2 regions of the Pseudomonas sp. CGJS7 genome follow, and region 1 is predicted to be linked to the other one. Evidence: predicted binding sites of a transcription regulator. Region 1 holds the regulator's gene; the other holds the start of a gene.
The links. Region 1 encodes FliA, which starts transcription of late flagellar genes. Its sites were predicted from a motif close to CTAAAGTTTNNNNNNNNNNNGCCGNTAA; they were not measured.
Positions count from the first base shown of each region.

Region 1 (14,647 bases):
ACGGTGCCGGCCAGCCACGGGCGCTGGCCACGCTGGCTGCGCCACTTGATCTCCGACGGGTCCAGGCGCAGCGAGCGGCTGACCTGATGCACCGCCAGCCCCCATTCATAGCCCTGCACCGAAATCACGTATTGCAGGCCCTGGCGAAAATCATCGCGGTAGCGGTCGGGCATTACCCAACGCGCAGTGTCCAGCACCTTCAGGTTGCCGGCCTGGCAGGTCAGGATGCCGAGGAACCAGTCGGGCTGGCCGAACAGTGGTGTCAGCTCCTGGCCAGCCAGGGTGTAGATCGAGCCCAGGCACACCAGCGGCACCGCCAGGGTCAGGCCGGCAACGTCGAACAGCAGGCATTCGAACGGCTCGGCCGCCCACACCGGACGACCGTCGACAGTGGCCGGGGGCACGGGCAGGTTGGGCGCCGGCAGATGCACATCGACCAGCGGCACAGCCGGTTCCACGGTTTGTTCTTCGATCAGTACCGGGATGCTGGCTTCGGCCACGATCTCCTGCTCGACCACCGTCACCACCGGGGCTTCCACCGGCATCACGCTGGGCAGTACCGCCAGCCGGGGTTCGGCGAATGGCCGCGGGGCAAAGCTGGCGGCGGCTTCGGCGGGCTCAGGCCGGGCTGGCTGTCGGGCATCGCGTGCCTGCTCCTCGCGCACCGCCTCGGCGAATTCATCCGCCACTGCCGGCTGCTCGCTCAGGTCTTCGGCCTCGGTGGCCTCCTGCAGCAAGCCGTCCAGGTACGATTGCAGGGCCATCTGGGGCCGGGTGCCGGTTTGCCGGGTTTGAGTCATCAGGCCACCTGCACTGCGTTCTTGTAGGTGAGCAGGTGCTTGAGCAGCGCCCTGTAGGCGATCAACCCACGGCTCTTGCTGTCGAACTGCGAAGGCGTGACGCCCTTGCGACTGGCATCGCGCAGGCGCGTATCCACCGGGATGTAGCCCTGCCACACATGCTGCCCGTAGGTGTCACGCAGCAACTTGAGGGTGCCCAGCGACGCCTGGGTACGACGGTCGAACAGGGTCGGCACGATCTGGTACGGCAGCGCCTGCTTGCGCGAACGGTTGACCATGGCCAGGGTGCCGACCATGCGTTCCAGGCCCTTCACGGCAAGGAATTCGGTTTGCACGGGGATCACCAGCTGCTGGCTGGCGGCCAGGGCATTGACCATCAGCACACCCAGCAAGGGTGGGCTGTCGATCAGGGCATAGTCGAAATCCTGCCACAGCTGCGCCAGACTCTTGGCGATTACCAGGCCCAGGCCATTCTGCCCTGGCGACTGGCGCTCCAGCACCGCCAGCGCGGTACTCGACGGCAACAGCGAAATGCGCTCATCGCTGGTGGGCAGCAGCAGTTGCCCGGGCAAGCCTTCGGGCACCGTGCCCTTGTGCAGGAACAGGTCGTAGCAGCTGTGCTCCAGGGCATCCGGGTTGTGCCCGAAGTAGCTGGTCATCGAGCCGTGCGGGTCGAGGTCGACGACGACCACGCGCTTGCCGGCCTCGGCCAGCAGGCCGGCCAGGGCAATGGTAGTGGTGGTCTTGCCGACGCCACCTTTTTGATTGGCTACTGCCCAGACTCTCATCAAGCAAACTCTATCTATTGATTTGGCAGGGACACTGTAGAAACAACCGTCATGCGCAAAACTTCAAAGCTCGCACGCCCCTCTGTGGGAGCGGGCAAGCCCGCGAACACCGGCGTAGCCGGTGCCATTCACCGAGTCGCTGGCTTCGCGGGCATGCCCGCTGCCACAGAGGACGGCGGCACATTCAAAATCGTGTTCGTATCAGCGACGGGGAATTGACGTATCACGGCCTCGCTACCGTTGCTTGTATTGCCGGTGCACTTTGTGTGCCAGCCCGGCGCAATGCGGCATCCGGTGTGGCATTGGCGCTGCCCGAGCCGGTCAGGCTGCGGCGCACTTCCAGGTTACGGGAAATCACCAGCACCACCCGGCGGTTGCGTGCGCGCCCTTCGGCGGTATCGTTGCTGGCCACCGGCTGGTACTCGCCATAGCCCACCGAAGCCATGCGTGCCGGGTTGACGCCCTCCATGGCCAGCAGCCGCACGATGCTGGCCGCGCGCGCCGAGGACAACTCCCAGTTGGTAGGGTACTGCGCGGTGCGGATCGGCAGGTTGTCGGTGAAGCCTTCGACGTGCACCGGGTTGGCGAACGGCTTGAGGATGCTGGCCACCTTCTCGATGATCGCAAACGCCTTGTCACTGGGCATCGCGTCACCACTGCCAAACAGCAGCGACGAGTTGAGCTCGATCTCGATCCATAGCTCGTTGCCGCGCACGGTCATCTGGTCGCTGTTGATCAGGTCGCCGAAGGCATCGCGCACGTCATCGCTGATGGTTTTCAACGGGTCGACATTGGTCGCCGCCAGGCCCGCTTCGGTCTGCTCGCTGTCTTTGACCAGCGGTTCGGCCGGGCGCACGCTCAGCGGCTGCTCATCGCCAATCGGGATCGGCTTCATGCTGCGCTCGGGGTCGTTGAATACCCCGAGCAAGGCCTGGGAAATAACCTTGTACTTGCCCTCGTTGATCGAGGAAATGGAATACATCACCACGAAGAAGGCGAACAGCAACGTGATGAAGTCGGCGTACGACACCAGCCAGCGCTCGTGGTTTTCGTGTTCCTCGGTATGACGACGGCGACGCATGGGTTACTCCATGAAGCCTTGCAGCTTCAGCTCGATCGAGCGCGGGTTCTCACCTTCGGCAATCGACAGCAGGCCTTCGAGCAGCATTTCGCGGTAGCGCGACTGGCGCATGACGATGGCCTTGAGCTTGCTGGCGACCGGCAATAGCACAAGGTTGGCACTGGCCACACCGTAAATGGTCGCGACAAAAGCCACGGCAATGCCATTGCCCAGTTGCGACGGGTCGGCCAGATTGCCCATCACATGGATAAGGCCCATGACCGCACCGATGATGCCGATGGTCGGCGCATAGCCGCCCATGCTTTCGAATACCTTGGCTGCCTGGATGTCACGGCCCTCCTGGGTAAGGAGGTCGACCTCGAGGATGCTGCGGATGGCTTCCGGCTCGGCGCCATCCACCAGCAGTTGCAGGCCCTTGCGCGCATAGGGGTCGGGCTCGCTGTCCGCTACCCCTTCCAGGCCCAGCAGGCCTTCTTTGCGAGCGGTCAGGCTCCAGTTCACCACGCGGTCGATACCGCCCGCCAGGTCGACCCGCGGAGGAAACAGGATCCAACGCAAAATCTGCAAGGCGCGCTTGAACGACGACAGCGGCGACTGCAACAACGCCGCCGCCAGGGTGCCTCCCAGCACGATCAGAGCCGCCGGGCCATTGACCAGTGCACCGACATGACCGCCTTCAAGGAAGTTGCCACCGACAATGGCAACGAAAGCCAGGATCAGACCGATCAGGCTGAGGACGTCCATCAGACGCACGCCTCCACCAGGTGCTTGCCGATTTCGTCCAGGCTGTACACGGCATCCGCCAGGTTGGCCTTGACGATGGCCATGGGCATGCCATAAATCACGCAGCTGGCTTCATCCTGGGCCCACACCGTGCTGCCCCCCTGCTTGAGCAGGCGCGCGCCTTCGCGGCCATCGGCGCCCATGCCGGTGAGCACCACCGACAACACCTTGTCACCGTACGACTTGGCCGCCGAACCGAAGGTGATGTCCACGCACGGTTTGTAGTTCAGGCGCTCGTCGCCGGGCAGGATCTTCACCGTGCCACGGCCATCGATCATCATCTGCTTGCCACCGGGGGCCAGCAGGGCCAGGCCCGGGCGCAGCATGTCGCCGTCTTCGGCTTCCTTGACGCTGATGCGGCACAGCTTGTCCAGGCGTTCGGCAAACGCTTTGGTGAAGGCCGCCGGCATGTGCTGGATCAACACGATCGGTGCCGGGAAATTGGCCGGCAGCTGGGTCAGTACCCGCTGCAGCGCCACCGGCCCCCCCGTGGAGGTACCGATAGCCACCAGTTTGTAGGGTTTGCGCTTGGGTGCCGGCGACTGCGAGGCCGCCGGCGTCGGGGCCGCTGCACGGGCAGGCGCTGCCGGGCGCGTCTGCGCCTGGCTGGTAAAGGTGCTGGCCGGCGCTGGCGCGGCGACCGGCGCCGTTCTGGCATAGCTGCCGATCCGGCGGTTGCTGCGCGAAATGGTGTGCACCTTCTCGCACAGCAACTGCTTGACCTTGTCAGGGTTGCGCGAGATGTCCTCGAAGTTTTTCGGCAGGTAGTCCACTGCGCCGGCATCCAGCGCGTCGAGGGTGACGCGGGCGCCTTCATGGGTCAGCGACGAGAACATCAACACGGGCGTCGGGCAGCGCTGCATGATGTGCCGCACGGCGGTAATGCCATCCATCATGGGCATTTCGTAGTCCATGGTGATCACATCGGGCTTGAGCGCCAGCGCCTGGTCGATTGCTTCCTTGCCGTTGGTCGCGGTACCCACTACCTGGATCGTTGGATCCGCCGAGAGGATTTCCGAGACACGGCGGCGGAAGAAACCAGAATCATCCACCACCAGGACCTTGACTGCCATAAACACTCCATTAGGCGGCGCAACCCGCCAGGGCGCGCCACCGAAATCAAATACGCCGCGCGGCGTAACGCTTGAGCATGCTCGGGACGTCGAGAATCAACGCGATGCGACCGTCGCCGGTAATGGTGGCCCCGGACATGCCCGGGGTGCCTTGCAGCATCTTGCCCAGCGGCTTGATGACCACTTCTTCCTGGCCCACCAGTTGGTCAACGACAAAACCGATGCGCTGGGTGCCGACCGACAGAATCACCACGTGGCCCTCGTGCTGCTCTTCGTGCACCTGGCCCTGGACCAGCCAGCGCTTGAGGTAGAACAGCGGCAGCGCCTTGTCACGTACGATCACCACTTCCTGGCCGTCGACCACGTTGGTGCGCGACAGGTCGAGGTGGAAGATCTCGTTGACGTTGACCAGCGGGAAGGCAAACGCCTGGTTGCCCAGCATCACCATCAGGGTGGGCATGATCGCCAGGGTCAGCGGCACCTTGATGACGATCTTGGAGCCTTGGCCCTTGGCCGAGAAAATGTTGATCGAGCCGTTGAGCTGGGAGATCTTGGTTTTCACCACGTCCATGCCCACGCCACGCCCGGACACATCGGAAATCTCGGTCTTGGTCGAGAAGCCAGGGGCGAAGATCAGGTTGTAGCAGTCCGACTCGCTCAGGCGCTCGGCGGCGTCTTTGTCCATCAGGCCCTTTTCTACGGCCTTGGCACGCAGGATGTTCGGGTCCATGCCCTTGCCGTCGTCCGAGATCGACAGCAGGATGTGGTCGCCTTCCTGTTCGGCCGACAGCACTACACGGCCAGTACGCGCCTTGCCAGACGTTTCACGCTCGTCGGGCATCTCGATACCGTGGTCGACCGCATTGCGCACCAAGTGCACCAGCGGGTCGGCCAAGGCTTCGACGAGGTTCTTGTCAAGGTCGGTCTCTTCGCCGACCAGCTCCAGATTGATCTCTTTCTTCAACTGGCGCGCCAGGTCGCGGACCAGGCGCGGGAAGCGGCCGAAGACCTTCTTGATCGGCTGCATACGGGTTTTCATCACCGCGGTCTGCAGGTCGGCGGTGACCACGTCAAGGTTGGACACGGCCTTGGACATGGCCTCGTCGCCGCTGTTCAGGCCCAGGCGCACCAGGCGGTTACGCACCAGCACCAGTTCGCCGACCATGTTCATGATCTCGTCCAGGCGCGCGGTGTCGACGCGCACGGTGGTTTCCGCTTCGCTGGCGGCGTGCTTCTCGGCGGCCGGGGCCGGCGCGCGAGGCGCCGCGGCAGGTTTGCTGGCCGGCGAAGGCGCTGGCGCGGCAGCGGGCTTGGCCACCGGCTGGCTTTCGGCCTTGGCGGCAGCCGGCGCTTGCGCCTGGACAGCAGCCGGGGCTTCTACAGCGGCAACATCGCCACCGAACTTGCCCTTGCCGTGCAACTGGTCCAGCAGGGCTTCGAACTCGTGCTCGCTGATTTCATCGCTGGCTGCGCTGTTGTCTGGCGCGGCAGGTGCTGGTGCCTGGGCGGCTGGCAAGGCGCCAGCCTGGAAGGTGCCCTTGCCATGCAACTGGTCGAGCAGCGATTCGAATTCGGCGTCGGTGATCTCATCACTGACCGCTTCGCTGCTGACGGCAACCGGCGGCGCGGCGACCTCGGCATTGAACTGACCCTTGCCGTGCAACTGGTCGAGCAGCGATTCGAACTCGGCGTCGGTGATTTCATCACCAGCACCGCTGACAGTCTCGCCCTGCATCTGCTCGTCGGCCGCCGCTTGCGCCTTGATCGCATCGAGCGAATCGAGCAACTGCTCGAACTCACTGTCAGTGATGTCCTGGTGTTGCTCCTCGGCCTCGCCCGGCGCTGCAGCCACCACGTCGGCAACCGGTGCCGGTGCGGGCGCTGCAACAGCTTCGGCTGCGCCAGGTTCGGCCAGGCGCGACAGCGCTGCCAGCAGTGCGGGGGTGGCCGGTGTCACTTCGGCACGCTCGCGCACCTGGCCGAACATGCTGTTGACCGTATCCAGTGCCTCGAGCACCACATCCATCAGTTCCGCATCGACCCGGCGCTCACCTTTGCGCAGGACGTCGAACACGTTCTCGGCGATATGGCAGCACTCCACCAGCTCGTTCAGCTGAAGGAAGCCGGCGCCCCCTTTTACAGTGTGGAAACCGCGAAAGATCGCATTGAGCAGGTCGGCATCGTCAGGTCGGCTTTCCAGCTCGACCAGTTGCTCGGACAATTGCTCAAGTATTTCGCCGGCCTCTACCAGGAAATCCTGGAGGATTTCTTCATCGGCGCCGAAGCTCATCAAACGTGCTCCTTAAAAACCAAGGCTGGACAGCAGATCATCGACATCGTCCTGACCGGACACGACGTCTTCACGCTTATCGGCATGAATCTGCGGACCTTCACCCCGAGTCGGATGTTTTTCTCGATCTTTTTCTGCACGCAATTGATCGTGGTCATGTTTTATACCGGCAAAGCGGTCGACCTGGCTGGCCATCAGCACCAGCTTGAGCAGGTTGCTTTCCACCTCGGTCACCAGTGTGGTGACGCGTTTGATCACCTGGCCGGTCAGGTCCTGATAGTCCTGGGCCAGCAAAATGTCGTTGAGGTGCCCGGAAACCTTGCGGTTGCCCTCGGCGCTGTGCGTCAGGAAACTGTCGACTCGCTTGACCAGATCACGAAATTCCGGCGCAGCCACTTCGCGGCGCATGAAGCGCTGCCAGTCGGTGCTCAGGGCCTTGGCCTCGTTGGCCAGCTCATTGAGCACCGGTGTGCTTTCCTCGACCAGGTCCATGGTGCGGTTGGCCGCGCCCTCGGTGAGCTTGACCACATACGACAGGCGCTCGGTGGCGTCGGTAATCTGCGACACCTCTTCTGCCTGCGGCATGGTGGGGTCGATCTGGAAACTGACGATGGCACTGTGCAGCTCGCGAGTCAGCTTGCCGACTTCCTGGTACAGGCCGCGGTCGCGGGTCTGGTTCAGTTCGTGAATCAACTGCACCGCCTCGCCGAAACGGCCCCGCTCCAGGCTTTCGACCAACTCCTGGGCATGCTTCTTCAGGGTCGACTCGAACTCGCCCAAAGACGTTTGTGATGAATCCATGACGCGCCCCCCTGACGTGACTCAGCCGTTGACGCGTTCGAAGATCTTCTCGATCTTCTCTTTGAGCACCTGAGCGGTGAACGGCTTGACCACGTAACCATTGACGCCGGCCTGGGCCGCTTCAATGATCTGGTCGCGCTTGGCTTCAGCGGTCACCATCAAGACCGGCATGCTTTTCAGCTTGTCGCTGGCACGCACTTTACGCAGCAGGTCGATGCCGGACATGCCCGGCATGTTCCAGTCGGTCACCAGGAAGTCGTAGTGACCGTTTTCCAGCATCGGCAACGCCGTGGTGCCGTCATCGGCTTCGTCGGTGTTGGTGAAACCCAGGTCACGCAACAGGTTCTTGATGATCCGCCGCATCGTCGAAAAGTCGTCAACGATGAGGATTTTCATGTTCTTGTCCAATTAGACCTCCAAGCAGTCTCAAACGCGCTCGGCCTACCGAGCACGCACTCATTCAATTCGGTACAACGTGGAAAACGACTGCAACGACAGTGGGCTCAACGCGCCCGCCATTCCCCCAGGCGGCTGCGCAGGCGCGCGGCACATTGGCTGTGCAACTGGCTGACCCGCGACTCGCTGACACCCAGCACCTCACCGATCTCCTTGAGGTTCAGCTCTTCGTCGTAGTACAGCGCCAGCACTAGGCGCTCACGCTCCGGCAGGTTGGCGATAGCCTCGGTCAGGGCAGCCTGGAAGCGCTCCTCCTCCAGGCCGCGCGCAGGTTCGACCTGGCCACTGGCGCCATCCTCATGCAGCCCTTCGTGCTCGCCGTCCTGCAACAGGTCGTCGAAGCTGAACAGGCGGCTGCCCAGGGTATCGTTCAAGATCCCGTAGTAATCATCGAGACTCAATTGGAGTTCGGCAGCAACTTCATGATCTTTAGCGTCACGGCCTGTTCTGGCTTCAACCGCACGCATGGCATCACTGACCATACGGGTGTTGCGGTGTACCGAACGCGGCGCCCAATCGCCTTTGCGCACTTCGTCCAGCATGGCCCCGCGGATGCGGATGCCGGCGTAGGTCTCAAAGCTGGCGCCCTTGCTGGCGTCGTATTTGTTGGCCACTTCCAGCAGGCCAATCATGCCGGCCTGGATCAGGTCCTCGACTTGCACATTGGCCGGCAAGCGCGCCAACAGGTGGTAGGCGATGCGCTTGACCAGCGGCGCGTAGCGTTCGATCAGCTCGTACTGGGCGTCCTTCGCCGCCCGGCTGTACATCTTGAAGCCGCTGGCGTTCATAGTACGGGTCCCGCGCTGGTGGGTTGCACCAAGCGCTCGACAAAGAACTCCAGATGGCCGCGCGGATTGGCCGGCAGCGGCCAGCTGTCGACCTTCTGGGCAATCGCCTTGAAGGCCAGCGCGCACTTGGAGCGAGGGAAGGCTTCGTAGACGGCACGCTGCTTCTGCACCGCCTTGCGCACGCACTCGTCGTACGGCACGGCACCCACGTACTGCAGGGCAACGTCAAGGAAGCGGTCGGTGACCTTGGTCAGCTTGGCAAACAGGTTGCGCCCTTCCTGCGGGCTCTGCGCCATGTTGGCCAACACACGGAAACGGTTCATGCCATAGTCGCGATTGAGCAGCTTGATCAACGCGTAGGCGTCGGTAATCGAGGTAGGTTCATCACACACCACCAGCAGCACTTCCTGGGCGGCGCGAACGAAGCTGACCACCGAGTCACCGATACCCGCAGCGGTATCGATCACCAACACATCGAGGTTGTCGCCGATCTCGCTGAACGCCTGGATCAACCCGGCATGCTGGGCCGGGGCCAGATGCACCATGCTCTGGGTGCCCGAGGCTGCCGGTACGATACGCACACCGCCGGGGCCCTGCAGCATCACGTCACGCAGCTCGCAACGCCCTTCAATCACATCGGCGAGGGTACGTTTGGGGGTAAGGCCCAGCAACACGTCGACATTGGCCAGGCCCAGGTCGGCGTCCAGCAGCATGACCCTGCGGCCAAGCTCGGCCAGCGCCAGGGACAAGTTCACTGAAACGTTAGTCTTGCCGACGCCACCTTTGCCACCGGTCACGGCGATCACCTGTACGGGATGCATGCTACCCATGTCTGTTCTTTACCTTGTCTCGCTGGGACTCAGGCCACACGTAGGGCAATTCTGCGTGCCCCTTGGCATAGCGACTTTGCACACGCTTCATGGTCAACCCGCTCGCCGTGGGTTGTGATAGAGATCAGCGAACATGTCGGCCATGGCCTCTTCGCTGGGCTCGTCCTGCTGCTGCACATTCACCGCCCGCGTGACCAACTGGTGGCCCCTTGGCAGGTGCAGGTCGTCAGGAATGCGTGGGCCATCGGTAAGATAGGCCACTGGCAGTTCATGACTGATGGCAAGGCTCAACACATCGCCAAGGCTTGCCGTTTCATCGAGTTTGGTCAGGATGCAGCCGGCCAGGCCACAGCGCTTGTAGCTGTGGTAGGCGGCGGTCAGCACCTGCTTCTGGCTGGTGGTGGCCAGCACCAGGTAGTTCTTCGCGGCAATGCCACGCCCGGCCAAGGTTTCCAGCTGCATGCGCAGCGCAGGGTCGCTGGCCTGCAGGCCGGCAGTATCGATCAGCACCACGCGCTTGCGCAGCAGTGGCTCCAGCGCTGCTGCCAGCGACTGGCCCGGGTCGACGTAAGTCACCGGCACGTTGAGGATGCGGCCCAGGGTCTTGAGCTGCTCCTGGGCGCCGATACGGAAGCTGTCCATGCTCACCAGCGCCAGGTTCTGCGCGCCGTACTTGAGCACGTAGCGCGCGGCCAGCTTGGCCAGGGTGGTGGTCTTGCCCATGCCCGCCGGGCCGACCATGGCGATCACCCCGCCCTCTTCGATCGGCTCGATTTCAGGTACTTCGATCATCCGCGCCAAGTGAGCCAGCAGCATGCGCCAGGCCTGGCGCGGTTCCTCGATCTCGGCGGTCAGGTCCAGCAGCTCGCGGGCGATCGGCCCGGACAGGCCAATACGCTGCAGGCGGCGCCAAAGGTTGGCCTGCTGCGGCTTGCTGCCCTGCAGCTGATTCCAGGCCAGCGAACCGAGTTGCACTTCCAGCAGCTCGCGCAGGCCCGACAGCTCGGAGCGCATGGCATCGAACAGGCGTGGGTCAACCGGCGCAGCAGCCGGTACGGCGGCGGCCTCCGGGGCCTCGACGTGCGGCTCGATCAACGGTTCGGCAGCGGTCAAAGATTGCCCGGCGAACAATTGGCGGTTGTTGTCGCTGCTGTCCTGACGCTGGTCCAGCTCGGCCTGGGCAGTGGCAATGCGCGTATGGGTCTTGCGCAGCTCTTCTTCCAGCTCGGCGTTGGGCACACGCGGGGCCAGGGCGGACAGCTTGTAGTCCAGCGCGGCCGTCAGCTCGACACCACCGGCAATGCGGCGGTTGCCAATGATCGCGGCATCGGCGCCCAGCTCGTCACGGACCAGTTTCATGGCCTGACGCATATCGGCGGCGAAAAATCGCTTAACTTGCATTATCCCCTACCTCAGCCGTTAGGGCCCACGGTGGCAACGATGGTGACTTGCTTGTTGTCAGGTATTTCCTGATACGCCAGAACATGCAAATTCGGTACAGCCAGGCGACCGAAACGCGACAACATGGCGCGGATCGGGCCGGCGACCAGCAGAATGGCCGGCTGACCCTGCATTTCCTGGCGCTGGGCCGCCTCGATCAGCGAACGTTGCAGCTTCTCGGCCATGCTAGGTTCCAGAAGAACACCGTCTTCCTGACCCTGCCCGGCCCTTTGCAGACTATTCAGCAAAATCTGTTCCAACCTTGGCTCCAGGGTAATCACTGGTAGCTCCGACTCAACGCCGACAATGCTTTGCACGATGGCGCGACACAATCCGACGCGCACCACCGCCACCAGCGCGGCGGTATCTTGACTCTTGCCCGCGTTGTTCGCGATGGCCTCGGCAATACTGCGAATATCGCGCACTGGCACCTGTTCCGACAACAGGGCTTGCAGCACCTTGAGCAGCCCCGACAAGGAAATGACGCCCGGGACCAGCTCTTCTGCAAGTTTAGGCGATGCCTTGGCCAGCACCTGCAGCAGCTGCTGAACCTCTTCGTGGCCGATCAGCTCGTGGCAGTGCTTCTGCAGGATCTGGTTGAGGTGGGTGGCCACCACGGTGCTGGCATCGACCACGGTGTAACCCAGCGACTGCGCCTGTGAGCGCTGGCCGACGTCGATCCACACCGCCTCCAGGCCAAACGCCGGGTCGCGCGCGGCAATACCGTTGAGGGTGCCAAACACCTGCCCAGGGTTGATCGCCAGTTCGCGGTCCGGATAGATCTCCGCCTCGGCCAGAATCACCCCCATCAGGGTCAGGCGGTACGCGCTGGGTTGCAGGTCGAGGTTGTCACGAATGTGCACGGTGGGCATCAGGAAGCCCAGGTCCTGCGACAGCTTCTTGCGCACGCCCTTGATCCGCGCCAGCAGCTGGCCGCCCTGGTTGCGATCGACCAGCGGGATCAGCCGATAGCCGACCTCCAGGCCGATCATGTCGATAGGGGTGACGTCGTCCCAACCCAGCTCCTTGGTTTCCAGCGCGCGCTGTGGCGAGGGCAGCAGGTCCTGCTGGCGCTGCGCCTCTTGCTGGGCTTTGACCTTGGCCTGCTGCTGCTTCTTCCACACCAGGTAGGCGCCGCCGGCCGCCATCAGGCCAAGGCTGAGGAAGGCAATGTGCGGCATGCCCGGCACCAGGCCCATGACGATCATCAGCCCCGCCGACACCGCCAGCGCCTTGGGCGAATCGAACATCTGCCGGTTGATCAGCTTGCCCATGTCTTCAGAGCCTGAAGCACGGGTGACCATGATCGCGGCGGCGGTGGACAGCAGCAGTGATGGCAATTGCGCCACCAAACCGTCACCGATGGTCAGCAGGGCATAGACCTTGCCGGCCTCGCTGAACGACATATTGTGCTGCAGCATGCCGATGAGCATGCCACCGATCAGGTTGATGAACAGGATCAGCAAGCCAGCGATGGCGTCGCCGCGCACGAACTTGCTGGCACCGTCCATCGAACCGTAGAACTCGGCCTCCTGCGCCACCTCGGCACGGCGGTGCTTAGCCTGGGCCTGGTCGATCAGCCCGGCATTGAGGTCGGCGTCGATGGCCATCTGCTTGCCAGGCATGGCGTCGAGGGTGAAACGCGCACTCACTTCCGAGATACGCCCGGCACCCTTGGTCACCACCACGAAGTTGATGATCATGAGGATGGCGAATACCACGGCACCGACCACGTAGTTACCGCCGATCACCACCTCACCGAAGGCCTGGATCACTTTACCGGCAGCGCCATGGCCCTCCTGGCCATGCAGCATGACCACACGGGTGGACGCGACGTTCAGGGCCAGGCGCAACAACGTGGCCACCAGCAGGATGGTCGGGAACGCGGCAAAGTCGAGCGGGCGCAGGGCGTATACACAGACCAGCAGCACCACGATCGACAGGGCGATGTTGAAGGTGAAGAACACGTCGAGCAGGAACGGCGGTATCGGCAACATCATCATTGCCAACATCACCAGCAGCAACAGCGGCACACCCAGGTTGCCCCGGCCGAGCCCGGCCAGGTTGTTGCGGGCGTTGCTGATTAACTGAGTGCGATCCACCGCGAGTCCTCTTGATGCAAAACTTTGACGCCCAGGGGGCGCCTGGGCGTGGCTTTGCAAGAAGCTTTCCAACTTTGCTCGAAGGGAGATTTATGTTGCCGGCGCCGGCCCTTTCGCGGGTGAACCCGCTCCTACACGACGGCCCGCGCCCAATCACCGATGTGTGTCCATCCCCGATCAGGTGTAGGAGCGGGTTTACCCGCGAATACGGTAGCGGCGGCAACGGTGAACGGCGGGTGGAGATTGGCCAGCAGGCCCGGCCCTTTCGCGGGTGAACCCGCTCCTACAGCGCGCCAACCGCCGACATGTGCCCACCACCGTGGTAGGAGCGGGTTTACCCGCGAAAGGGCCAGAAGCCGTGACACAAGATCAACTGTCGCGGCGCAGGTCCGGCGGGATCGGCAGGTCGTCCTTCAGCGGCTCTGGGCGCTTGCCCTTGCCGGCGCGGTATTGGCGAATCTGGAACACATACGCCAGCACCTGCGCCACCGCCAGGTACAGCCCCGCCGGGATCTCCTGCTCAAGTTCGGTGGAGTAATAAATCGCCCGCGCCAGCGCCGGCGATTCGAGGATCTGGATGTTGTGCTCCACGCCAATTTCACGAATCTTCAACGCCATGAAATCGCTACCCTTGGCCAGCAGCAACGGTGCCGCACCGCCTTTCTCCGGGTCGTACTGCAAAGCCACCGCATAATGCGTCGGGTTGGTGATGATCACGTCTGCATCCGGCACCGCCGCCATCATGCGCCGCTGCGACACCTCGCGCTGCAGTTGGCGAATACGTTGCTTGACTTCGGGCTTGCCCTCGCTGTCCTTGTACTCGTCGCGCACTTCCTGCTTGGTCATCTTCATTTTCTTGTGCGTCTGGTACAGCTGGAACGGCACATCTGCCGCGGCAATCAGCAACAGCCCGGCTGACATCCACAAGGCACTCCAGCCCACCACCTGCAAGCTATGGATGATCGCCTGCTCCAGCGGCTCATTGGCAATCGACAGCAAGGCCTGGCGATCACCGGAGAGCACCACCACCGCCACCACCAGAATCACGAAGAACTTGGCCAGCGCCTTGAGCAATTCAGTCAGGGCCTGCATCGAGAACATGCGCTTGATCCCCGCCAGCGGGTTCATGCGGCTGAATTTGGGCTGCAGCAAGCTGCCCGAGAACAGGAAGCCGCTAAGCGCGATGGGCGCCACGAAGGAAACCACGAACAGCAGGATCAGCACCGGCTGCACCGCCCATATGGCCATCTTGCCCGAGGCCAGCAGGAAGGCACCCATGGCCCGTTCATCGACGATGATGTCGCGGGTCAAACTGAAGTTCATGCGCATCAACGCAAGCAATGTCTCGGCCACGTGGCCGCCGAACGCCAGGAGGCCACCGGCACCCGCCAGGGTCACCGCCACCGTGTTCAGCT
Region 1 covers NZ_JBAMDI010000018.1:95,966-110,612, reverse strand. Annotated here, with positions in the region: gene V7787_RS13910 (CheW domain-containing protein) at 1-800, opposite strand, end outside; gene V7787_RS13905 (ParA family protein) at 800-1,588, opposite strand; gene motD (flagellar motor protein MotD) at 1,812-2,669, opposite strand; gene V7787_RS13895 (flagellar motor protein) at 2,673-3,413, opposite strand; gene V7787_RS13890 (protein-glutamate methylesterase/protein-glutamine glutaminase) at 3,413-4,525, opposite strand; gene V7787_RS13885 (chemotaxis protein CheA) at 4,572-6,815, opposite strand; gene V7787_RS13880 (protein phosphatase CheZ) at 6,828-7,616, opposite strand; gene V7787_RS13875 (chemotaxis response regulator CheY) at 7,638-8,012, opposite strand; gene fliA (RNA polymerase sigma factor FliA) at 8,120-8,860, opposite strand; gene fleN (flagellar synthesis regulator FleN) at 8,857-9,690, opposite strand; gene flhF (flagellar biosynthesis protein FlhF) at 9,784-11,091, opposite strand; gene flhA (flagellar biosynthesis protein FlhA) at 11,103-13,232, opposite strand; gene flhB (flagellar biosynthesis protein FlhB) at 13,602-14,647, opposite strand, start outside.

Region 2 (14,647 bases), on a different contig from region 1:
TTCAGGCGCTTGATGATGCGCAGGTAGTCGTCGGCCATGGCCGGCAGGTCATCGCGATTCCACAGGCGGGCTACGCCTTCCAGGTACTCGCCGGTACGGCTTGCCTGGTCGCCTTGCAGGTCGTACAGGCCGAGCCCTGCGTGGGTATCGATATAGGCGAACGGCTGCTCCTTGCGCGACATCAGGGCGATGAGGCGGGTCAGCACGATGTGTTTGAGGACGTCGGCGTGGTTGCCGGCGTGGAAGGCGTGACGATAGTTCATGGCAACTCCTGCGAAGGCGGCAAGTTTACCTTGCCTTGCAGGCGGAGTCAGGCCTGGCTGCTGATTGGCGGCACCCGCAAAGCAGGCGCCGCCAATTCAACGGGTGTTACTTGTCGGCGTGATACGCCGCATCAGCAGCTTCGAAGCGCTTGACCATCGTCTGCGAAGGGCTGCCCAGCTTGCTCACCAGAACAATGGCGATGCTGGCGAACAGGAAGCCCGGGATGATTTCGTACAACCCGAGGGTGTCGAAGTTCTTCCACAGGATCACCGTCAGCGCACCCACCACGATACCGGCCAGCGCACCGTTACGGGTCATGCCTTTCCACAGCACCGAAATCAGCACCACCGGGCCGAAGGCGGCACCGAAGCCAGCCCAGGCATAGGCCACCAGGCCCAGCACGCGGTTTTCCGGGTTGGCGGCCATGGCGATGGCGATCAGGGCCACGGCCAGCACCATCAGACGGCCGACCCACACCAGTTCGACCTGCGAAGCATTCTTGCGCAGGAAGGCTTTGTAGAAGTCTTCGGTCAGGGCACTGGAGCACACCAGCAGCTGGCAGCTCAGGGTACTCATGACTGCGGCCAGGATGGCCGACAGCAGGACACCCGCAATCCATGGGTTGAACAGGATCTTGGCCAGCTCGATGAACACACGTTCGTGGTTCTCGCTAACCGGGCCTGCCAGCTCAGGATGGGCCGAGAAGTAGGCAATGCCGAAGAAGCCAACGGCACAGGTACCCGCCAGGCACAGGATCATCCAGGTCATGGAAATGCGGCGCGCCTTGGCGATCGACTTCACCGAATCAGCGGCCATGAAGCGCGCCAGGATATGCGGCTGGCCGAAGTAACCCAGACCCCAGCCCATCAGCGAGATGATGCCGATGAAGGTGGCACCCTTGAGCATGTCGAAGTTCGCCGGGTTCACCGCCTCGATAGCGGCGAAGGTCTGGTCGAAGCCACCGGTGGAGATCAGCACGATTACCGGGGTCAGGATCAGCGCGAAGATCATCAGCGAAGCCTGTACGGTATCGGTCCAGCTCACCGCCAGGAAGCCACCAACGAAGGTGTAGGCGATGGTCGCCGCCGCACCAGCCCACAAAGCGGTTTCGTACGACATGCCGAAGGTGCTCTCGAACAGACGGGCACCGGCCACGATGCCGGAGGCACAGTAGATGGTGAAGAACACCAGGATGACGATGGCGGAAATGATACGCAGCAGCCCGCTATTGTCTTCGAAACGGCTGGAGAAGTAGTCCGGCAGGGTCAGCGCGTCACCGTTGTGTTCGGTCTGCACGCGCAGCCGGCCTGCCACGAACAGCCAGTTCAGGTAGGCACCCACTGTCAGGCCGATGGCGATCCAGGCCTCGGACAGGCCCGCGAAGTAGATGGCACCGGGCAGGCCCATCAGCAGCCAGCCACTCATGTCGGAGGCACCGGCAGACAGCGCGGTAACCACGCTACCCAGGCTGCGACCACCCAGAATGTAATCGGAAAGGTTGTTGGTAGCGCGATAGGCGGCGAAGCCGATCAGCACCATTGCTGCGATGTAGATCACGAAGGTGATCGTTAGTGGATTGCCCATGCGTGTGCCCTGGCGTTTGTTTTTATCATGCGCAACCACAGCGTTGGTGGTTGCACCCAGGCGGCGAATGCTATGCAACAACGCAAAGAAGGTGCAACCATTTTTCTTTTGCAAGTTGCACCTGCCCGTGCATTTTCCGACAAAGCCCACTTCTTGCTCCTTTCGGGAGCAAAAAACCGCTTTTTCAGAATAAATCGCACCGAAAGCGCCCCTTTTCAGGGTATGGGAATAGCTGTCGGACGAGTTGCACCTTTCACACGAAAAAATCGGGTTGCACCTGGTTGCACCCGAATTGTCCTACAGATACTCTTGACGCCAGCTTAGGCCACAACCGTGGCAATAACGAGGATAAGAAATGGCGACTACCACCCTTGGGGTCAAACTCGACGACCCGACCCGTGAGCGACTCAAAGCAGCTGCGCAGTCCATTGACCGCACGCCGCACTGGTTGATCAAGCAAGCGATCTTCAACTACCTGGAGAAGCTCGAGGGTGGCGCCACCCTGACCGAACTCAACGGTCATGTCAGCAACCTGGCCGACGATGCCGGTGAAGTCCAGGCTGACCACAGCCACCAGTGCTTCCTCGAATTTGCCGAAAGCATCTTGCCGCAGTCGGTACTGCGCTCGGCGATCACCGCTGCCTACCGCCGACCGGAGCAGGAAGTGGTGCCGATGCTGCTGGAGCAGGCGCGCCTGAGCGCGCCACTGGCCGAAGCCACCAACAAGCTGGCCGCGGGCATTGCCGAAAAACTGCGCAACCAGAAAAGCGCCGGCGGCCGTGCCGGTATCGTCCAGGGCCTTCTGCAGGAATTCTCGCTGTCGTCTCAGGAAGGCGTGGCGCTGATGTGCCTGGCCGAAGCCCTGCTGCGTATCCCCGACAAAGGCACCCGTGATGCGCTGATCCGCGACAAGATCAGTACCGGCAACTGGCAGCCGCACCTGGGCAACAGCCCGTCACTGTTCGTCAACGCCGCCACCTGGGGGCTGCTGCTGACCGGCAAGCTGGTCAGCACCCATAACGAAACCGGCCTCACCTCCTCGCTCACCCGCATCATCGGCAAGAGCGGCGAACCGATGATCCGCAAGGGCGTCGACATGGCCATGCGCCTGATGGGTGAGCAGTTCGTCACCGGCGAGACCATTGCCGAAGCCCTGGCAAACGCCAGCCGTTTCGAGGCCAAAGGCTTCCGTTACTCCTACGACATGCTCGGCGAAGCCGCACTGACCGAACACGACGCGCAGAAGTACCTGGCGTCCTACGAGCAGGCCATCCACTCGATCGGCAAGGCCTCGCATGGCCGTGGCATCTATGAAGGCCCAGGCATCTCGATCAAGCTGTCGGCACTGCACCCGCGCTACAGCCGGGCCCAGTACGAGCGCGTGATGGAAGAGCTGTACCCGCGCCTGCTGTCGCTGACACTGCTGGCCAAGCAGTACGACATCGGCCTTAACATCGACGCCGAAGAAGCCGACCGCCTGGAGCTTTCGCTGGACCTGCTCGAACGCCTGTGCTTCGAGCCATCCCTGGCTGGCTGGAACGGCATCGGCTTCGTTATCCAGGCCTACCAGAAGCGCTGCCCGTACGTGATCGACTACGTCATCGATCTGGCCAAGCGCAGCCGCCACCGCCTGATGATCCGCCTGGTAAAAGGCGCCTACTGGGACAGCGAGATCAAGCGTGCCCAGGTCGAAGGCCTGGAAGGCTACCCGGTCTATACCCGCAAGGTGTACACCGACGTGTCCTACGTCGCCTGCGCCCGCAAGCTGCTGGCCGTGCCAGAAGCCATCTACCCGCAGTTCGCCACCCACAACGCCCACACCCTGTCGGCCATCTACCACATTGCCGGGCAGAACTATTACCCGGGCCAGTACGAGTTCCAGTGCCTGCACGGCATGGGCGAGCCGCTGTACGAGCAAGTGGTCGGCAAGATTGCCGATGGCAAGCTGAACCGCCCGTGCCGCGTGTATGCACCGGTCGGCACCCATGAAACGCTGCTGGCCTACCTGGTGCGCCGTCTGCTGGAAAACGGCGCCAACACCTCGTTCGTCAACCGCATCGCCGACCACTCGATTTCCATCCAGGAACTGGTCGCCGACCCGGTGGCCAGCATCGAGCGCATGGGTACCCAGGAAGGCAGTATCGGCCTGCCGCACCCACGCATTCCCCTGCCGCGCGATCTGTATGGCACTGAACGGGCCAACTCGGCCGGCATCGACATGGCCAACGAACACCGCCTGGCATCACTGTCCTGCGCCATGCTGGCCACCGCTCACAATGACTGGAAGGCTGCCCCGCTGCTGGCCTGCGCCGCCAGCGAGAGCGCTGCCGCACCGGTGCTGAACCCGGCAGACCACCGCGACGTCGTCGGCCATGTGCAGGAGGCCACCGTTGCCGACGTGGACAACGCCATCCAGTGCGCACTGAACGCCGCGCCGATCTGGCAGGCCACCCCGCCAGCCGAACGTGCTGCCATTCTGGAGCGCACCGCCGACCTGATGGAGGCCGAGATCCAGCCGCTGATGGGCCTGCTCATCCGCGAGGCCGGCAAGACCTTCGCCAACGCCATCGCCGAAGTGCGTGAAGCCGTGGACTTCCTGCGCTACTACGCGGTGCAGGCACGTAACGACTTCAGCAACGACGCCCACCGCCCGCTGGGCCCTGTGGTGTGCATCAGCCCGTGGAACTTCCCGCTGGCGATCTTCACCGGCCAGGTGGCCGCAGCCCTGGCTGCCGGCAACCCGGTACTGGCCAAGCCTGCCGAGCAAACCCCGCTGATCGCCGCCCAGGCCGTGCGCCTGCTGCTGGAAGCGGGCATCCCAGAAGGCGTGCTGCAGCTGCTGCCGGGCCGCGGTGAAACCGTCGGTGCCGGCCTGGTCGGAGACGAGCGCGTCAAAGGCGTGATGTTCACCGGCTCCACTGAAGTGGCCCGCCTGCTGCAGCGCAACGTCGCTGGCCGCCTGGACAACCAGGGCCGCCCGATCCCGCTGATCGCCGAAACCGGCGGCCAGAACGCGATGATCGTCGACTCCTCGGCACTGACCGAACAGGTCGTGATCGACGTGGTGTCCTCGGCCTTCGACAGTGCCGGCCAGCGTTGCTCGGCCCTGCGCGTGCTGTGCCTGCAGGAAGACTCTGCCGACCGCGTGATCGAAATGCTCAAGGGCGCCATGGCTGAAAGCCGCCTGGGCTGCCCGGACCGCCTGGCCGTGGACATCGGCCCGGTGATCGATGCCGAAGCCAAGGCCGGCATCGAGAAGCACATCCAGGGCATGCGCGAGAAAGGCCGCCCGGTCTACCAAGTCGCCATTGCTGATGCTGCCGAGATCAAGCGCGGCACCTTCGTCATGCCAACCCTGATCGAGCTGGACAGCTTCGACGAGCTGAAGCGCGAAATCTTCGGCCCCGTACTGCACGTGGTGCGCTACAACCGCCGCAATCTGGACCAGCTGATCGAGCAGATCAACAACTCCGGCTACGGCCTGACCCTCGGCGTGCACACCCGTATCGACGAGACCATCGCCAAAGTGGTGGAAACCGCCAACGCCGGCAACATGTACGTCAACCGCAACATTGTGGGTGCAGTGGTGGGCGTGCAGCCGTTCGGTGGTGAAGGCCTGTCTGGCACCGGCCCGAAAGCCGGCGGCCCGCTGTACCTCTACCGCCTGCTGTCGACCCGCCCGGCCGATGCCATTGGCCGCCACTTCCAGCAGCAGGACGGCGAAGGCAAGCCGGACCGCACTCTGCACGAACAGCTGGTCAAGCCACTGCACGGCCTGAAGGCCTGGGCCGAGAGCAACCAGCTGGCTGATCTGGCCGCGCTGTGCAGCCAGTTCGCCAGCCAGTCGCAGAGCGGCATCGCTCGCCTGCTGCCAGGCCCGACCGGCGAGCGCAACAGCTACACCATTCTGCCGCGTGAGCACGTGCTGTGCCTGGCCGACAACGAAACCGACCTGCTGGCGCAGTTCGCCGCGGTACTGGCCGTTGGCAGCTCGGCGGTGTGGGTTGACGGTGAACCGGGCAAGGCCCTGCGCGCCCGCCTGCCGCGTGAGCTGCAGGCCAAGGTGAAGCTGGTCGCGGACTGGAACAAGGATGAAGTGGCGTTCGACGCCGTGATCCACCATGGCGACTCGGACCAGCTGCGCGGCGTATGCCAGCAGGTGGCCAAGCGTGCCGGGGCGATCGTTGGGGTGCACGGGCTGTCCAGCGGGGATCACCAGATTGCGCTGGAGCGCCTGGTCATCGAGCGCGCGGTGAGCGTGAACACTGCAGCGGCGGGTGGTAACGCCAGCCTGATGACCATTGGCTAATGGCTGAGGGTTGTTGAAGAAGAAGGAGAGCCTCGGCTCTCCTTTTTTATGCGTGCATGTCCTGAAGCAGGGGCTGGACTAACAGGTGCTCACCAGAACGTGAGCCATGCCAACGGTGACTTGGGTGTCTTCTGTTGTTACCGTTTATCCCCTGGAAATTCTCGGCTGCCTGGGCCGGTCCTTTCGCGGGTAAACCCGCCCCTATACACATGCACAGGCCGTCGTGTAGGAGCGGGTTCACCCGCGAAGAGGCCGGACCTGCCGGCCAATTTCTACCCGCCGTTCACCGTTGCCGCCGCCACCGTATTCGCGGGTAAACCCGCTCCTACCGGGGGTTTGCGCTATTGGCTGGATCTTGATGTCGCGTCTACCTGTCAGGCGCGGTGCTCATGCATGCGGGCCAGTTGCCGTTCCAGCATTGACGGGTAGGGCTCCATCAGTCGCTCCACACAGCAGGCGCCTTCGGGGCTGGCGATCGGGCGAATACGTGCACGCTGGCGGATCAGGGCGTCATCGTTGATCTGCCGCTCCACCAGCAACAGGTTGCGGCTGTGCTGCGACAACGCCAGGGCATCCTGGACCTTCTCGGCCATCAGCAGGTCAACCAGTTCCAGCCCATGCAGGTCGTTGCCCAAGACCAGGCCTAGCTGCAGTTGCAGGGTAATGCCGCTGTCAGCTACCTCGATCTGCAGGGCGTGGCCCAGGGCGCGCAACAGTTCGCCACAGCAAATGGCGTTGGTCAGGTAATCCTCGCCACACTCGCGGCTGTGGAACAGCACCAGGGTGCTGCCGTCGTTCAGCGTGTGCGTTTCGCCGTCGTAGAGCGAGGCCGCGTGCTCCAGGCAATCACGGTAGCGCTCGGTCAGCTCGGCCAGGCGTGTGCGTGGCAGGCGACGCAGTTGCTCCTGCGAGCCCAGTTGCACGGCAAGCACGGCGCTGTACTGCGGCTCGTCGGACTCGACCTCTGCGGCGGCTTTGGGGGCAGTGTCGTCGTCCAGCAGGCCGGCGAAGGCTTCGTCGTCATCCTCGTCTTCCAGGGCAACCTTGGCGCGCGGTGCGGCCTTGGGTGCCGGGGCAACTGCGGGCAGGTCGTCGAACTGCTCGTCGTCTTCTTCCTCGGGCTCCGGCTCCGGGGGCGGAGGCGGGGCCAGGCGTGCATGCAGCTGGCGGGCGATGTCGCCAATCTCGTCCTGGCGGTCGGTGGCCGGGGTATAGGGCTGCGGGTCGCGCAGCCATACCCGCAGTTGCAGCAGTGGCAGGGTGATGAAGCGACCCTGACGCAAGCTGAGGGCCAAGGCCAGGGTAAGCAGGATGGCGGCCAGAATGCCCATGCTCTGCAGGCTGATCAGCATCGGCTGCTGGAACTGGCTCATGTCCAGACTTATGCGCAGCTGTCCGGCCGTCACGTCCTGGAACGTGATTTTGGTCTGGTACAGGCCTTCGGCCTCGCCCAGCAGGCTGTTGCGCGGGCGCTGGCCTGCTTCGGCGAGGATGCGGTTATCCACGCTGTAGATTGCCGCATGGGCCACCAGCGGGTTTTTAACCAGGTTGCCCAGTAGCACGTTGAGGCTGAGGATGTCGTTGGACACCAGCAGCTCGGTGGCCGATGTTGCAGTCTGGGTGGTCAGGCTCTGGCCCAAGGCATCGGCCTGCTCATGCATGGCCTGCTTGAACTGCAGGCCCATCACGCAGGCGTAGATCACCAGCGCCAGCGCCACCAGGAAAATGTTGGTGCAGGCGATGCGCAGTGCCAGCGGCACGCGACGTTGACTCAGGGCGCGATAGATCATCAGGAAGAAATTGTCTGGTTTGACTGGCGTGGGCCGGTTCACAGAGCTCGGCTCTTAATGGCATGAAAGTGGGGGGAGTATAGCGAGCCGGGTTTTGTCGGCAAAGTATCGTTGGCGCCCGATGGTCATGGAAAATCGGTAGAATGCGCATTTTTCATCGAAGTCGGAGCCAGGTTGTGCGCGAAATCGTCCTGATCAACATCACCGGTGAGGACCGTCCCGGTCTCACTGCGGCTATCACCGGCGTCCTGCTGCAGGGCGGTGTGAGTATCCTCGACATCGGCCTGGCGGTCATGCACGGCACCTTGTCGTTTGGCATCCTGGTCGACATACCGGACAACGAAGTGGCTACCGCGCTGTTGCAAAGCGTGCAGGCCAAAGCCCACGAACTGAACCTGCAGGCCCGTTACACGCCGATTTCCGAGGCGGACTACCAGCATTGGGCCGATGGGCATGGCGAAGCGCGACACATCGTTACCCTGCTCAGCCGCAAGATCACACCCGAGCAGCTGCAGCGGGTGAGTGCGGTGATCAGCCAGTACGGCCTGACCATCGAGCGTATCGAGCGCCTGTCGGCCCGGGTGGCACTGGATGCCGAAATCGACAAGGGCAAGGCAGCCGTCGAGATCTCCGTGCGCGGCGTGCCGAGCGATGCCCAGGCCCTGCGTGCCGACTTCTTTGCCCTGGCTGAAGAGCTGAGCGTCGACATCGCCTTCCAGAAGGACGATCTGTTCCGCCGCAACCGCCGCCTGGCGGTGTTCGACATGGACTCCACGCTGATCGAGGCCGAAGTCATCGACGAACTGGCCAAGGCGGCGGGTGTGGGGGAGCAGGTGGCGGCGATCACCGAGCGCGCCATGCGCGGTGAACTGGACTTCCGCGCCAGCTTCAAAGAGCGCATGGCACTGCTCAAGGGCCTGGATGTGGGGGTGCTGGACGAGATCGGGGCATCGCTGCGCCTGACCGAGGGTGCCGAGAACCTGTTTGCCGAGCTCAAGCGCCTGGGATACAAGACCGCGATTCTGTCCGGTGGCTTTACCTACTTCGCCCGTCAGGTGCAGGCGCGCCTGGGTATCGACTATGTGTTCGCCAACGAACTTGAAGTGGTCGATGGCAAGGTGACGGGCGTGGCTGTTGAGCCGATTGTCGATGCCCAGCGCAAGGCCGATTTGTTGAAGAAGCTGGCCAGTGACGAAGGCTTGCAACTGGAGCAGACCATCGCCGTGGGCGATGGCGCCAATGACCTGCCGATGCTGTCGCTGGCCGGGTTGGGCGTGGCGTTTCGTGCCAAGCCGCTGGTGCGCCAGTCGGCCAAGCAGGCGATTTCCACCTTGGGGCTGGACGGGGTGCTGTACCTGCTGGGCCTGCGTGACCGCGACGCCCGCGGCTGATCCGTGAATCCGGGGCCGCAAGGCGGCCCAACGAAAAAGGCCCTGCATATGCAGGGCCTTTTCATATGGCTCGAATCAAGCCTGCGCAGGCGCCGCCAGCTGCTGCCCCATGCGAACTGCAGAGCCCGCACCCAGGCTCTCAGCCCACTTCACCTGCTCCGGCCCGAACAGCACGATGGCGGTCGAACCCAGCTTGAAGCGGCCTAGTTCGGCACCTTTCTCCAGGTGGATCGGCGTGCGGCTGGCTTCGTCGTAACGGAAAGTCTTCAGCTCACGTTTGGGCGGTGTGACCAGCCCGGCCCATACCGTTTCGATCGAGGCGACGATCATCGCGCCGACCAGTACCACAGCCATTGGCCCACGTTCTGTATCGAACAGGCAGACCACGCGCTCGTTGCGAGCGAACAGCTCGGGAACATTCTCTGCGGTGGTCTGGTTGACCGAGAACAGGCGGCCCGGCACATAGACCATTTCGCGCAGGGTGCCGGCCAGCGGCATGTGCACGCGGTGGTAGTCCTTGGGCGACAGGTAGATGGTGGCAAACTCACCGCCCATGAACGGCGCGGCCATGGCCGGATCACCGCCCAGCAGCTCTTGCGCGCTGAAACCGTGGCCTTTGGCCTGGAAGATACGGCCGTGCTCGATCGGGCCGAGCTGGCTGACCGCGCCGTCGGCCGGGCACAGGATGGCGCCCGGGGTTTCGTCCAGCGGACGGGCACCAGGTTTCAGGGCGCGGGTGAAGAACGCATTGAAGTGCTCGTAAGCGCTCAGGTCTTCGACCAGAGCCTCGCTCATGTTGACCTGGTAGCGCTTGGCGAACCATGCGGTGAAGGCGTTCTTGAACCAGCGCACGCGGCACTCGGCGATGCAGCCGGCCAGCCGCGACAGCAGGTGGTGCGGCAGCAGGTACTGGCTGATGATGAACAGACGGGATTTCATGCAGGTTCCTTAGACTTCTACAGGCGTGTCCGGGTGGTTGCCCCATTCGCTCCACGAGCCGGCGTAGGCCTTGACGCGTGGGTAGCCGAGGGCCTTGGCCACCAGGTAAGTGAAACCGGAGCGGCGGTGGGTCTGGCAGTGGGTGATCACCTCCTTGTCAGGGGTGATGCCCAGTTGCTCGAGGACTTGTTTGATGTCCTGGCGAATGCGCAGGTGGTCATTGAGGTCCATGCCGGCGGTCCACTCGAAGTTGATCGCGCCGGGGATGTGGCCGCCTTTGGCTGCCAGCACTTTTTCGCCGCTGAATTCCTGCGGGCCGCGTGCGTCCCAGATGACCAGGTCATCGGCGCCCAGGCGGCTTTGCAGGTACTCGCGGGTGGCAGTGGGTGCGCTGTCTATGTGCAGGTGCACCGGGGCGTTGCCAATGGCAGGCACTTCGGTGGACAGTTTGTCTGCCGGCCAGGCCTGGATACCGCCATTGAGGTAGTGGTAGCGCTTGTGGCCGATGACATCGAGCAGCCAGATGAAGCGCCCGGCCCAGCCGCCGCCTTCATCGTCGTACACCACATACACGGCATCGGCGCGGTGGCCGAGTTCGCTGAACAGTTTTTCGAGCTCGCCCAGGGCTGGCAGCAGGCCGGGCGCCGGGGGCTGGCCGAGCTGGGTGCGCTTGCCTTCGACAAAGCGCGCGCCGGGGATATGCCCGCTGACATAGCGGTTGGCGCTGCTCAGGTCGACCAGGATCAGTTGCGGCGAATCCAGGCGTGGCAGCAGGTCTGCAGCTTCGATCACCAGGGGCAGGCCGGAAAAGTCGGTCATCCACGGTCTCCAGTGTGGAAAGAGGGGCGATTGTAGCGCAAGGCTCAACCCTTGCGGTTGGTAAACACCGACAAGGCCCGCTCGATGCATTGCGCGGTCTTGCCGAAGGCTTGCACGCTGATATCGGCCAAAGGCCGGCAGCCCTGGTCGGCCACCAGCAGCATCAGCACCTGGTCGTTCGCAGCCAGCGAGCGAAGCAGTACATGTTCGCTGCGGAACAAGGTGCGCAGCGGGGCGGGCAACAGCGCCGAGAACTGGCTGTGGTTTTCCGGTGTGATGCGCAGCTGCCCGGCCTGACTCAGCAGCTTTTGCAGCAGCTTGTTCTGCGATACCTGCAGGGCCAGGGCACCGGCCTCCTTGGGCAGGCCGGCAATTTGCTGCACGCGCAGGTAGTCACTGGCCTTGTCCAGGCTAAGCAGCATGATGCGTTGCATGCCGCAGGCCAGCAGGGCCTCACGGGCCTGCGTGGCCAGGTGCACGGTGTTGGTGAACGGGCTGGGTTGGGCCAGCAGGTGCTGGCACAGCGTGCGCCAGCGTGCCAGGTCGTCGCTGCTGGGCGGTGGCGGGGCCAGCATGTCCGGGTGAGGGCGGCGTTGGTGCCACGGCCAGATCAAGGCCTCGGCCGGGTGGAACAGGGCATGCCGGGCGTGGCGGCGGGCGCTGGCGGCAGCCTGCTGGTGCACTTGCTGCTGCACGTCTTCCAGCGAGGTTTGCAGGTACAGCGCGGTCAGCAGTTGCCAGCGCAGCAGGTGCGGGTTGTCCCAACCGACCTGTGCCGCCAGGGCCAGGTTGTTGGCCAGCAGTACGGTATTGGCCGGCTGGTTGAACCAGCGCCGCAGGCCGGGCTCGGCGTCCATGCGGTGTTGCTGGCTGAGCAGGTCTTCGTCGCGGGCGATATTCAGCACCTGGGCCAGTTGCTCGCGCTCTTCCAGCAGCAGGCGATAACCCTGGGTGACCCACTGGGGCAGGCGCCAATACTCGGCCATGGTCTGGCACAGCGCCATGATGCGCACGCCAAACAGTTCTTCCTCGACGTGGGCGGCGTCTTCACCTTTGTGGATAACCCGCAGCTCCCAGGTGTCGAGCAGCTTGGGGTAGGCCAGTGCCAGTGGCCAGAGTGGCGACAGGAACAGCAGGCTGCCCCAGTGAATCTCTTGCCACAGCCGTGCCAGGCGGCTGGCGAACAGGCCGCTGGCCTGCTGTGCCGCATGCTGGCTGATCATCTGGAACTGGCACAATACCGGCGGAATTTCCTCCACGGGCAGCGCCGGCAGGCGTTTGAGAAGCTGCTCGCTGCGCTCCAGGCCCAAGCGGTTGAGAGCAACCTCCAGGCTTTCGGCGGGTTCGGCGAGGCTGGCATTGGTGGGGTGATTGGCTTCGCGCATCACTGACAGCACCAGTGCCGGGCTATCCTGCATCAGTTCGGCGATGTCGCGCAGCGAGCGGCGGCTATCGTGGATGGCAGCCATGACCCGGTCGTAGCTGTGCTTCGGCACGGGGATGCGAACACTCTCGAGCAGCTTTACCCAGGCCTCTAGCGTACGCGGGGCCTGAGTGGGCACCTTGGTTTCAATTGGCATTTTGACATCAGTCCGAACTGGCTTTTCGCATTGAGTGGCTATAGTCTGGCGCAGTTCTGCCGATAAGTAGAAGAAGAGTTTTAAAGCTCCCGTCTCTTCCCCTGACCACGACAGCAAGTGCTTTGAACCTATGGCTAAAATTATCGGCATCATCGTCGTATTCGCGAGCGTGCTCGGCGGCTACGTGCTCTCCCACGGCAAGATCGCAGCGCTTATCCAGCCGTTCGAAGTACTGATCATCGGCGGTGCGGCCTTTGGTGCATTCCTGCAGGCCAACCCTGGCCACATGACCATGCACGTCATCAAGAAGTCGATGAAGATGTTCGGCTCGCGCTTCAGCCATGCCTTCTACCTGGAGGTGCTGGGCCTCGTTTACGAAATCCTCAACAAGAGCCGTCGCGAAGGCATGATGGCCATCGAGGCCGACATCGAGGACGCCGCTGCTAGCCCGATCTTCGCCAAGTACCCGACGGTACTGGCCGATGAGCGCATGACCGCGTTCGTCTGCGACTACCTGCGCATCATGTCCACCGGCAACATGGCCCCGCACGAGCTCGAGGGCCTGTTCGACATGGAACTGCTGAGCATGAAGGAAGAGCTGGAGCACCCGTCCCACGCGGTGACCGGCATCGCCGACGGTATGCCCGGCTTCGGTATCGTTGCGGCGGTACTGGGTATCGTGGTGACCATGGCCTCGCTGGGCGATGGCGACCAGGCGGCCATCGGCATGCACGTAGGTGCGGCGCTGGTGGGTACCTTCTTCGGTATTCTGGCGGCTTACGGTTTCTTCGGCCCTTTGGCCAAGTGCCTGGAGCACGATGCCAAGGAAGAACTGAATCTCTACGAATCGATCAAGGCTTCGCTGGTGGCCTCGGCGTCGGGCATGCCACCTTCGCTGGCGGTCGAGTTCGGGCGCAAGGTGCTGTACCCCAAGCACCGCCCAAGCTTCGCCGAACTGGAACAAGCGGTTCGCGGTCGCTGAGTCATGGAGAACAATCAGCCCATCATCGTCAAGCGCGTCAAGCGCTTTGGCGGCGGCCACCATGGTGGCGCCTGGAAAATCGCCTTTGCCGACTTCGCCACGGCGATGATGGCGTTCTTCCTGGTGCTGTGGCTGTTGTCCACGGCCACGCCTGAGCAGAAGATCGCCATTGCCGGCTACTTCCAGGACCCTATCGGTTTCTCCGAGAGTGGCACGCCTTATGTCATCGACCTGGGTGGTTCACCGGAGATGGCGCCGGACAAAACCATCAATCCGGAAGTGAAGACCGAGCCGACGCAGCAGTCCCCCACTCAGCTGAGCAAGGACCAGGTCGAGACCATGGCCGAGCAGGTCGAGCGCGAGCGTCTGGAGCTGTTGCTGCAGGAACTGCAGAACAAGGTGGAAGAGAACCCGCAGCTGCAGAAGTTCAAGGACCAGATCCTGTTCGAGATCACTCAGGACGGCCTGCGTATCCAGATCATGGATGCCGAGAACCGACCGATGTTCGACATCGGTAGCGCGCGCCTGCAGCCCTACTTCGAAGATATCCTGCTGGCCATGGCCGACACCATCAAGGCGGTGCCGAACAAGATCAGCATCAGCGGCCATACCGATGCCAAGCCGTATGCCGGCACTGGCGAGTACGGTAACTGGGAGCTGTCGGCCAACCGCGCCAACGCCGCGCGGCGTGCCCTGGTGGCGGGTGGTTACCCGGATGGCCAGGTGGCACGGGTGGTGGGGTACGCCTCGTCGTCACTGTTCGACCGCAAGGACCCGTTCAACCCGGTCAACCGCCGTATCGACATCATCGTGCTGACCAAGAAAGCCCAGCGCAATATCGAAGGTGAGCAGGGTGCGCCGGAAACACCGCCAGATGCGCCAACTGCTCCTGCAGCGCCAGCCAGTGGTGCAGCGCCAGGGGCTTCGGCACCGGCTGCCCCAGAGGCAACTGAACAGCCACCGATGCAACCGCGCGAGCTGCGCCAGAA
Region 2 covers NZ_JBAMDI010000060.1:47,825-62,471, forward strand. Annotated here, with positions in the region: gene V7787_RS29580 (23S rRNA (adenine(2030)-N(6))-methyltransferase RlmJ) at 1-263, opposite strand, end outside; gene putP (sodium/proline symporter PutP) at 370-1,848, opposite strand; gene putA (trifunctional transcriptional regulator/proline dehydrogenase/L-glutamate gamma-semialdehyde dehydrogenase) at 2,204-6,157, shown strand; gene V7787_RS29595 (AhpA/YtjB family protein) at 6,532-7,989, opposite strand; gene serB (phosphoserine phosphatase SerB) at 8,124-9,338, shown strand; gene asd (archaetidylserine decarboxylase) at 9,414-10,277, opposite strand; gene V7787_RS29610 (rhodanese-like domain-containing protein) at 10,287-11,096, opposite strand; gene V7787_RS29615 (HDOD domain-containing protein) at 11,141-12,676, opposite strand; gene motA (flagellar motor stator protein MotA) at 12,807-13,658, shown strand; gene motB (flagellar motor protein MotB) at 13,662-14,647, shown strand, end outside.
Region 2: a site for FliA is predicted at 12,715-12,742, ahead of motA (flagellar motor stator protein MotA). Genes of this name have one in related genera too.